2 regions of the Pantoea sp. AS142 genome follow, and region 1 is predicted to be linked to the other one. Evidence: predicted binding sites of a transcription regulator. Region 1 holds the regulator's gene; the other holds the start of a gene.
What was found. The regulator PurR, encoded in region 1, represses purine synthesis genes. The targets are predictions, from matches to a motif close to CANGCAAACGTTTGCNTG.
Positions count from the first base shown of each region.

Region 2: the regulator PurR is predicted to act here: its motif matches at 2,879-2,896, upstream of gcvT (glycine cleavage system aminomethyltransferase GcvT).

Region 1 is NZ_JBBCMO010000001.1:967,525-972,231, reverse strand. Features, by position in the region: gene WFO64_RS04880 (Grx4 family monothiol glutaredoxin) at 1-12, opposite strand, end outside; gene WFO64_RS04875 (C40 family peptidase) at 378-1,175, shown strand; gene cydH (cytochrome bd-I oxidase subunit CydH) at 1,222-1,311, opposite strand; gene purR (HTH-type transcriptional repressor PurR) at 1,593-2,618, shown strand; gene punR (DNA-binding transcriptional activator PunR) at 2,606-3,520, opposite strand; gene punC (purine nucleoside transporter PunC) at 3,628-4,707, shown strand, end outside.
Region 2 is NZ_JBBCMO010000005.1:179,981-184,687, reverse strand. Features, by position in the region: gene gcvP (aminomethyl-transferring glycine dehydrogenase) at 1-1,237, opposite strand, end outside; gene gcvH (glycine cleavage system protein GcvH) at 1,318-1,704, opposite strand; gene gcvT (glycine cleavage system aminomethyltransferase GcvT) at 1,728-2,825, opposite strand; gene ubiI (FAD-dependent 2-octaprenylphenol hydroxylase) at 3,258-4,460, opposite strand; gene ubiH (2-octaprenyl-6-methoxyphenyl hydroxylase) at 4,474-4,707, opposite strand, start outside.

The DNA.
Region 1 (4,707 bases):
AGTACTCATAATTGCCTTCCTTAATTCGTTACTTCGTGTTTGTTTATTGTAGCGACTTCGCAGCATGACTGAAAACGACATTTTGATCGCTGCCCGATTAAATCGCCATCATTGTTAAGTCCTGCGTCGGATGCCTGAATGCCTGATTATTAACGTCTGGTAACAGATTAATAATTCGTAATAATTTCGCTGATATAAGACGCTGAAAATGCTCATTTTCAGCGCAATTACGTGGGTTGCAAAGATTAATATTAAAAGGCATTACAGTTTTTAAAAGAACTGGACTAGAATGGCCGGGGCGCTGATCCTGGATCAGATTAATCTCAACTTTGTCGCGGTGCGTAGTGGCCCTGACAACTTAACGACTTCAATGGACTATGCGTTTAATCATTACGCTTTTCATGCTGGCCTTTGCGCAACTGTTTTTTAACATCGCCGCTGCGTCGCCGCACGCACCGGTGAACGTTAGTACGCATAAGGCAGAGAAAAAGAGCGCGCGCGACGATGAGCGCCGCAAGCGTCGCCCGTTGAAAACGGTGACGAAAAAAACTCGCCTCAGCTCGGTTCAAAAACTAAAAACTAAAAAACAGAAAAAAGTCGAACTCATCGCTAAACAGACACCTGCTAAAAAGACCTCGCTTAAAACAGCCCGTATCAACAAGAACAAAGACAAGAAACGCTATGGTCATCAGCGCCCGCTGAAAACGGTTGAGGTAACCCCCAGCGAGACCGGCACGATTAAAATGAGCAAATCTCATCGCCAGCGCTACCAGAAAGCGCGCGAAACAGCGATGACCAAGCTGATGGGTCAGTTAGGTAAGCCGTATCAGTGGGGCGGCACCTCACCGCATACCGGTTTCGATTGCAGCGGTCTGGTCTGGTACGCGTATAAAGACCTGGTGAAGTTTAAAATCCCACGAACCGCTAACGAGATGTATCACCTGCGTGATGCTGCGCCAATCAAGCGTGAGTCGCTGGAGAAAGGCGATCTGGTCTTCTTCCGCATCAATGGACGCGGTACTGCTGACCACGTCGGCGTTTACCTGGGCAACGGCAAATTTATCCAGTCACCACGTACCGGCAAAGATATTCAGATCAGCGCATTAGGGGAAGATTACTGGCAACGTCACTATATTGGTGCCCGTCGCGTGATGACGCCGAAAACCATACGCTGAGTAGCAGAACAAGCAGAAGAGAGCCGGGATAATCCCGGCTTTTTTATTAGTGCAGAATGGCAGTAAAACTAAAGGCCACAATCATCAGCAGACAGCCCACGGTGGTCATTAAAGCCAGTTTAAGATCGGTACTCATTGCTTGCTCCTTCATCACACAATTAGTGTGGATATCGCATTTTCCCACAGGGCCCAGTAAAAATCTCGTTTTATCCGTCCAGCCTTGTTAGAATCCCGCCTTTGTTGCGCAACGCGCGCAACCCTGATTCCGTTTGCGCACGCTGTCAGGCGGTTTTTCTCCGCCAGGAGCCTGTTTTCTGTCCGGTAAAGCGGCATTTTTGCGGAAAAAACCCTGAACAGACGCAAACGTTTAACACAAAGCTTATCATAGGGTTAGATAGGCACTGGAGTCCGATTTTCATGGCAACAATTAAAGATGTGGCGAAACGCGCAGGAGTCTCAACGACGACCGTTTCGCACGTCATCAATAAAACCCGCTTTGTGGCTGAAGAGACGCGCAACGCGGTCTGGCAGGCGATTAAGGAACTGCACTACTCACCGAGCGCCGTGGCGCGCAGCCTGAAAGTGAACCATACCAAGACGCTGGGCCTGCTTGCCACCTCCAGCGAAGCGCCCTATTTCGCTGAAATTATTGAAGCGGTTGAAAATCACTGTTTTGATAAAGGCTATACATTGATTCTGGGTAATGCGCATAACGATCTGCAAAAACAGCGCGCCTATCTCAGCATGATGGCGCAGAAACGCGTAGATGGTTTGCTGGTGATGTGCTCTGAATATCCGGACGACCTGCTGCAAATGCTGGAAGAGAACCGCAATATTCCGATGGTAGTGATGGACTGGGGCGAGTCGCGCGCCGACTTCACAGACACAGTACTGGATAATGCCTTTCAGGGCGGTTATCTGGCGGGACGCTATCTGATTGAACGTGGACATCGTGAGATTGGTGCCATTCCCGGTCAGATGGAGCGTAACACCGGTGGCGGCCGCCATGCCGGGTTCCTGAAGGCGCTGGAAGAGGCGGGTATTCAGCCGCGCACCGAATGGATTGTGCAGGGTGACTTTGAGCCGGAGTCGGGCTATCAGGCGATGCAGCAGATCCTGTCGCAGAAGCAACGCCCGACGGCAGTGTTCTGTGGGGGTGACATCATGGCGATGGGCGCGATTTGCGCCGCCGATGAGATGGGTTTGCGCGTACCACAGGACATTTCGGTGATCGGCTATGACAATGTGCGCAACGCCCGCTATTTCGCCCCCGCCCTGACCACAGTGCATCAGCCTAAAGCCCAGTTGGGTGAGAAAGCGCTGGATATGCTGCTGGACCGTATCACCAGTAAGCGTGAAGTTTCACAAACGATTGAAGTCCATCCCACGCTGATTGAGCGCCGTTCAGTAGCCGATGGCCCGTTCCGCGACTATCGCCGGTAATCTTCCCTTAACCACTCCTGATTAAGCGTTTGCGCATCACCCAGATAGCTGAGCAACCAGCCTGTCGCCGGTGATGCGCGATCCTCTGCCCAGCTGACGCAACATGGGCTGTCCGGAAACGCCACCGGCAGCGTCAGTTCAACCAGTTCGCCGCTGTCGAGCAGTGGCCTGGCCAGATGACCAGGCACCATCGCCACGCACAATCCCGCCTGCACGCACTCAAGGCCGGTTTGCCACTCCGGCACCACCAGCCTGCGCTGGTTATCCAGCGTCCATGTCATACGACGCGGCAGTGCGCGTGACGTATCCTCCAGCACCAGTGATGGCCAACTGCGCAGCGTGTCGTCATCTATCTGGCTCGCTTGCGTCAGGGGATGGTGAGGCGCGACAACGCAACGCCAGTTGAGTTTGCCCATATCCCGAAAGGCAAACCGTCCGCCAACCGGAATCGCCTGAGTCGCACCAATCGCCACATCCACCCGGCCATCGGCCAGCGCATCCCATACACCGTTAAAAACTTCATAGCTGATGATCAACTCCATATCGGGGAAGTGGCGATAGAAATCTTTGACCATTTGCCGGGTGCGCTGAGGCTTAGCAATACGGTCAACGGCAATGCTTAGCTGGCCGCGCCATCCGTTGGCCAGTTGCTGACACTGTCGCCGTGTGGCAAGCATTTTTTTGATGATGCTGCGCCCTTCCCGGACAAAATGTTCGCCTGCCGGGGTCAGAACCACTTCACGATGCTGACGTTCGAATAGCGGTACCGCTAGCCAGTTTTCCAGCTGACGCACCGTATAGCTGATGGCAGAAGGTACCCGGTGTAACTCCTGCGCGGCGGCGCTGAAGCTGCCCCCGCGGGCGACGGCGTCAACCACTTCTAATGCATATTCTGACCACATAATTTGCCTTCAAAAATTTTAACAGCAATCGGCAAATATTACCGTTTCACAGCGTCAGACGCACCTTTTACACTCTGACGCGTTTATCCTGCCAAAATGAGAGTCAAATGTCGTCGAATAAAGGATTCATGCCCTATCTTGCCCTGCTGAGCATGCTGGGCTTTTTAGCCACTGATATGTACCTGCCCGCCTTTGGCGCAATGCAGCAAACTTTTAACACCTCGCCCGGCCTGATCAGCGCCAGCATGAGTCTATTCCTGGCAGGCTTCGCCTGTGGTCAGCTCTTCTGGGGCCCCCTTTCCGATCGCATCGGCCGTAAACCGGTGCTGCTGGCCGGACTGGCCATGTTTGGTGTTGGCTGCGCAGGCATGCTGTGGGTAAATGATATCTATCTGATGCTGGCGCTGCGCTTTGTTCAGGCAATTGGTGTCTGTGCTGCGGCCGTGAGTTGGCAAGCGCTGGTGGTGGATCGCTACCCTGCCGCGCGCGCCAACAAAGTATTTGCCACCATTATGCCACTGGTTGCACTCTCTCCGGCGCTGGCCCCATTGCTGGGTGCCTGGCTGATCGGTCACTTCCACTGGCGTTCGATTTTCCTGGTGCTAACCCTGATTGCGGTGGCGTTGATTCTGACTACTCTGCGCCTGCCCACCGTGCGTAAGCCCGCGGGCGAAAAAGGTACGCAGCCCGGCTTTTTCACCCTGCTAAAATCACGGGTCTACAGCGGAAATGTGCTGATCTATTCCGCCTGTTCAGCCAGCTTTTTTGCCTGGCTGACCGGCTCGCCCTTTATTCTGGCGGATCTGGGTCTCTCGCCTGCCGATATCGGCCTGAGTTATGTGCCGCAAACACTCGCCTTTTTAATTGGCGGATTCAGCTGTCGCGCCCTCCTCAACCGCTTTAGCGGCGCACAGTTGCTGCCCTGGTTGCTGGGAGTCTATAGTCTGAGCATTCTTGCGCTGTTTGCTGTTGCGCTGTCAGGCAATAGCACGCTAATGAGCCTGATGGCACCCTTCTGCGGTATGGCGCTGGCTAACGGTGCGGTCTATCCGATTGTGGTGTCCGGTGCGCTGATGCCTTTCCCGCACGCCACCGGTAAAGCGGCAGCGTTGCAGAACACGCTGCAGTTAGGACTCTGCTTTGCCGCCAGCCTGGCGGTGTCGGCCGGATTAACCCAGGCGCTGTTT
Region 2 (4,707 bases), on a different contig from region 1:
GCAGGTTAACGCCAAAGCTCAGGGCACGGCTCAGCACGGCGGCTTTGTCTGCCACCTCGACCGTCAGCGTATCGAACCAGTACTGATGGCGCAGCTTCAGGCCGCCTTGTTGCAGTCCGGTCGCCAGAATAGTGGTGAAGCGGTGAATGCGTGATGCAATGCGTTTCAGACCCGCCGGGCCGTGGAACACCGCATAGAGACCGGCGATGTTCGCCAGCAGCACCTGCGAAGTACAGATGTTGGAGTTGGCCTTTTCACGGCGGATATGTTGTTCACGGGTCTGCATCGCCATACGCAACGCCGTGTTGCCCGCGGCATCACGTGAAACACCAATAATGCGGCCTGGCATAGAACGTTTATGATCGTCGCGGCTGGCGAAGAAGGCCGCATGTGGGCCGCCATAACCCATTGGCACGCCGAAACGCTGGGCCGAACCAAAGACGATGTCTGCACCCTGCTTGCCTGGCGCTTCCAGTAAGACCAGTGACATAAAGTCCGCCGCCACGCTGACCACCACTTTGCGTGCTTTCAGCCCGGCAATCAGCGCGCTGTAATCGTGCGCTTCGCCGGTGGTACCCACCTGTTGCAGCAGCACGCCAAACAGGTCGTCATGATCGGGTGCTTTGTCGGCGCTATCGATAATCAGTTCGAATCCGAATGTCTCCGCACGGGTACGGACCACATCCAGTGTCTGTGGATGGATATCATCCGCAATGAAAAATTTATTGGCGTTTTTGAGTTTACTGACGCGTTTTGCCATCGCCATCGCTTCGGCAGCCGCGGTCGCTTCGTCCAGCAGAGAGGCGGATGCGATATCCATGCCGGTAAGATCCAGCGTCAACTGCTGGAAGTTCAACAGCGCTTCCAGGCGGCCCTGCGAGACCTCAGGCTGATACGGGGTATAGGCGGTGTACCAGCCCGGATTCTCCAGCATATTACGCAGGATGACTGGCGGAGTGATCACCGCGCTGTATCCCATTCCGATCCAGGATTTGTAACGCAGATTCTGGCTGGCAATGGCTTTAAGTTCGGCCAGCGCCTGCTGTTCAGTGGTGGCTTCGCCAACCGCGGGCGGCCCTGGCAGTTGGATGTCTGCAGGCACAATCGTGCTGATTAACGCTTCCAGAGAACAGGCACCCACAGCGTCAAGCATCAACGCCTGGTGCTCAGGTGAAGGACCAATATGGCGCTCAATAAACGCACCGTTGTGTTCAAGCTGGCTGAGAGTCTGAGTCATTAGCAGTAAATCCTGAATCGGGCTGGGGAAACCGGAGAGCAAACAGAAATCTGCGGCCTCTGCACGAGGCCGCCTGACGACTACTCGTCGATAGAGGCTTTATAAGCATCCGCATCCAGCAACGTGTCGATTTCAGACGCGTCGCTGGCTTTGATTTTGAATAACCAGCCGCCTTCATAAGGCTCGCTGTTGACCTGCTCGGGTGAGTCGGTCAGGGCATCGTTGACCGCCACAATCTCACCGCTGATTGGCGCATAGATATCCGAAGCCGCTTTGACTGATTCCGCAACCGCACACTCTTCACCCGCAGCAAACGTTGCGCCCACTTCAGGCAGATCGACAAACACCATGTCGCCCAGTAACTCCTGCGCATGTTCTGTAATACCCACGGTGTAACTGCCATCGGCTTCTTTGCGCACCCATTCGTGGCTGTCGCGGTACTTCAACGCATTCGGCACATTGCTCATTGGCCATTTCTCCTGAATAAATTTTACTGAGCGACCGGTTTACCGGCGCGGACAAAAACGGGACGGGTAACCTGTACAGGCATCTGGCGGTTACGGATCTCAACGATGGCGGTGCTGCCGACGGTGGCAGGAACACGCGCCAGGGCGATGCTGCAACCCAGCGTCGGTGAGAAAGAACCACTGGTAATGATCCCTTGCTGCAGTTGCCCCTGGTCATCGGTGAAACGCACCGGCAAGCCGTTACGCAACACCCCTTTTTCTGTGAGGATCAGCCCCACCAGCTTTTCGGTACCGCGTTCACGCTGCAATTCCAGCGCTTCCCGGCCGATGAAATCGCGGTCAGCGGGTTCCCAGCAGACGGTCCAGCCCATGTTGGCTGCCAGCGGTGAAACGCCTTCGTCCATCTCCTGACCATACAGATTCATACCAGCTTCCAGACGCAGCGTGTCGCGTGCGCCCAGTCCGGCAGGTTTTACACCAGCGGCCAGCAGACGCTGCCAGAAATCGGCCGCCTCGCCTGCGGGCATGGCAATCTCATATCCCGCTTCGCCGGTATAGCCGGTCGTGGCGATAAACAGGTCACCGGCCTGAACACCGAAAAATGGCTTCATTCCTGCGACAGCCTGACGCTGCTCCTCGCTGAACAGCGTCTGCGCTTTCTGTTGCGCCTGCGGTCCCTGCACGGCAATCAGCGCGAGGTCATCGCGTTCGGTGAGCGTAATTCCATAGCCCTGAGCGTGTTGGCTGATCCAGGCGAGATCGTTTTCGCGGGTGGCGGAGTTCACCACCAGCCTGAAAAATGACTCGCTCATAAAGTAAACAATCAAATCGTCAATGACGCCACCTGAGGCATTCAGCATACCGGTGTAGAGCGCTTTGCCCGGTTGTGTCAGTTTTGCCACATCATTTGCCAGCAGGTAGCGCAGAAATTCCCGGGTACGCGGGCCTGCCAGGTCGACAATGGTCATGTGAGAGACATCAAACATACCGGCGTCAGTGCGCACCACATGATGTTCATCCATCTGGGAGCCATAGTGCAGCGGCATCATCCAGCCATGAAAATCCACCATGCGGGCACCGCAGGCCTGGTGCTGTTCAAACAGAGGTGTTTGCTGAGTCATAACCATCCTGTGCAGAAGCGAGTGAGTGCAAAAGTGCGCCGGAATTCAGTACCGACGCAAACGTTCTCTTACGGCTGACGTTACCACCGAATCTGACGATTAACCATAAGCAAAACGGGGTCGAAAACAGAAGAACAGCCTAACCAGGATCGCCTGCTAACAGGATAAAAACCTATATTTTTGTGATTAATCGCGCAGTAAATGCAGAGTTTATAAATATGCGCAGCAAATTTATGCGATATACGGTTCAGGATGTTAAAAAAATCCCGCTGGTAGTGGAGGCATAAATGAGAAAAAGTAATGCGAATACAGCCGCAAAATTAGAATAAATCAAACGAAGATCGCTACTGGTGCAGCATTGCCTTTTTGTGGTGCAGAAGGGGGGCAGACATAAAAAAGCCAGCATAGGCTGGCTTATCAGAAGGCACTAATTTAGCGTAGCCAGGCGGGCAAATCATTCAGGCCCATCGCCTGCTTCAGCATCACGGGTTTGACCCCCGGCAGGCGGTCAGCCAGTTTCAGACCGACGTCACGCAGCAGTTTCTTCGCCGGATTATTGCCAGCGAACATTTCACGGAAGCTCTGCATACCCGCCAGCATCATGGCGGCGCTGTGCTTACGACTGCGCTCGTAGCGACGCAGATAAAGGTGCTGGCCAATATCTTTGCCCTGCTGATGCAGACGGCGAATCTCACCAATCAGTTCGGCTGCATCCATAAAGCCAAGGTTAACACCCTGACCTGCCAGCGGATGAATGGTGTGAGCCGCATCGCCCACCAACGCCAGACGGTGTGCTGCGAAGTTGCGGGCATAGCGCGCCACCAGCGGAAACGATTTGCGCTCGCTCTCCAGCTGACACAGACCGAGCCGCATATCAAACGCCACTGAGAGGTGCTGATTGAACAGCGCTTCCGGCATGGTTTCCAATCGGTTCGCTTCCTGCGGCGAGAGCGACCAGACGATTGAACTTAGATGCGGATCCTGCATCGGCAGGAAAGCCAGAATGCCGTCGCCGTAGAATACCTGGCGTGCCACCGCGTCGTGCGCCTTTTCCGTGCGGACGTTAGACACTAACGCATGGTGATCGTAATCCCAAAAGGTCAGCGGAATATCAGCTTTGTTGCGCAGCCATGAGTTCGCACCGTCAGCAGCAATCATTAATCGCGCGCTTAACATGCTGCCATCCTGCAGGGTAATAAAGGCTTCGTTGTCGCCAAATGCAACCTGCTGTAACTGCGAAGGTGCCATCAGCGTCACGTCGCTGCAGGCGCTGGCTCGTTGCCAAAGCGCATTGTGGATCACAGGGTTTTCGATGATATGGCCCAGATGCGATAAGCCCTGATCCTGGTCATCAAAGGTGATAGAGCCGAAACTGTCCTTATCCCACACTTCCATGCCGTGATACGCGCGGCAGCGCAGCGATAGTATGGTTGACCAGACATCCAGCTTCTGCAGCAGCCGTTCACTGGCGGCATTAATAGCGGAGACGCGAATTGACGGTGACGCACTCAACGTCAGTGGCGGCTCAGGCGATTTTTCCAGTACGGCGATGCGCAGTCCGCTGCCCTGCAAGCCGCAGGCCACCGCCAGCCCCACCATACCGCCACCGGCAATCACCACATCAAAAGTTTGCATCTGAGCCTCTTTATTAACGCTTAACCCAGCCAAGCGTGCGCTCAGCCAGTTGATTTCGTAGCCACGGCAGATGATCCATCGCCAGCAGGCCCAGGTTACGTCCTGCCACCAGCGGGCCATAGCGATTCGCAAAGACACGAACCAGTCCGTCAGTGATACCAATGGTGGTAGCGCGATCGGACTGACGACGCTGCTGATAGTGATTCAGCACCGCATAGCTGCCGGGATCCTGCTGTTGCCGATGCGC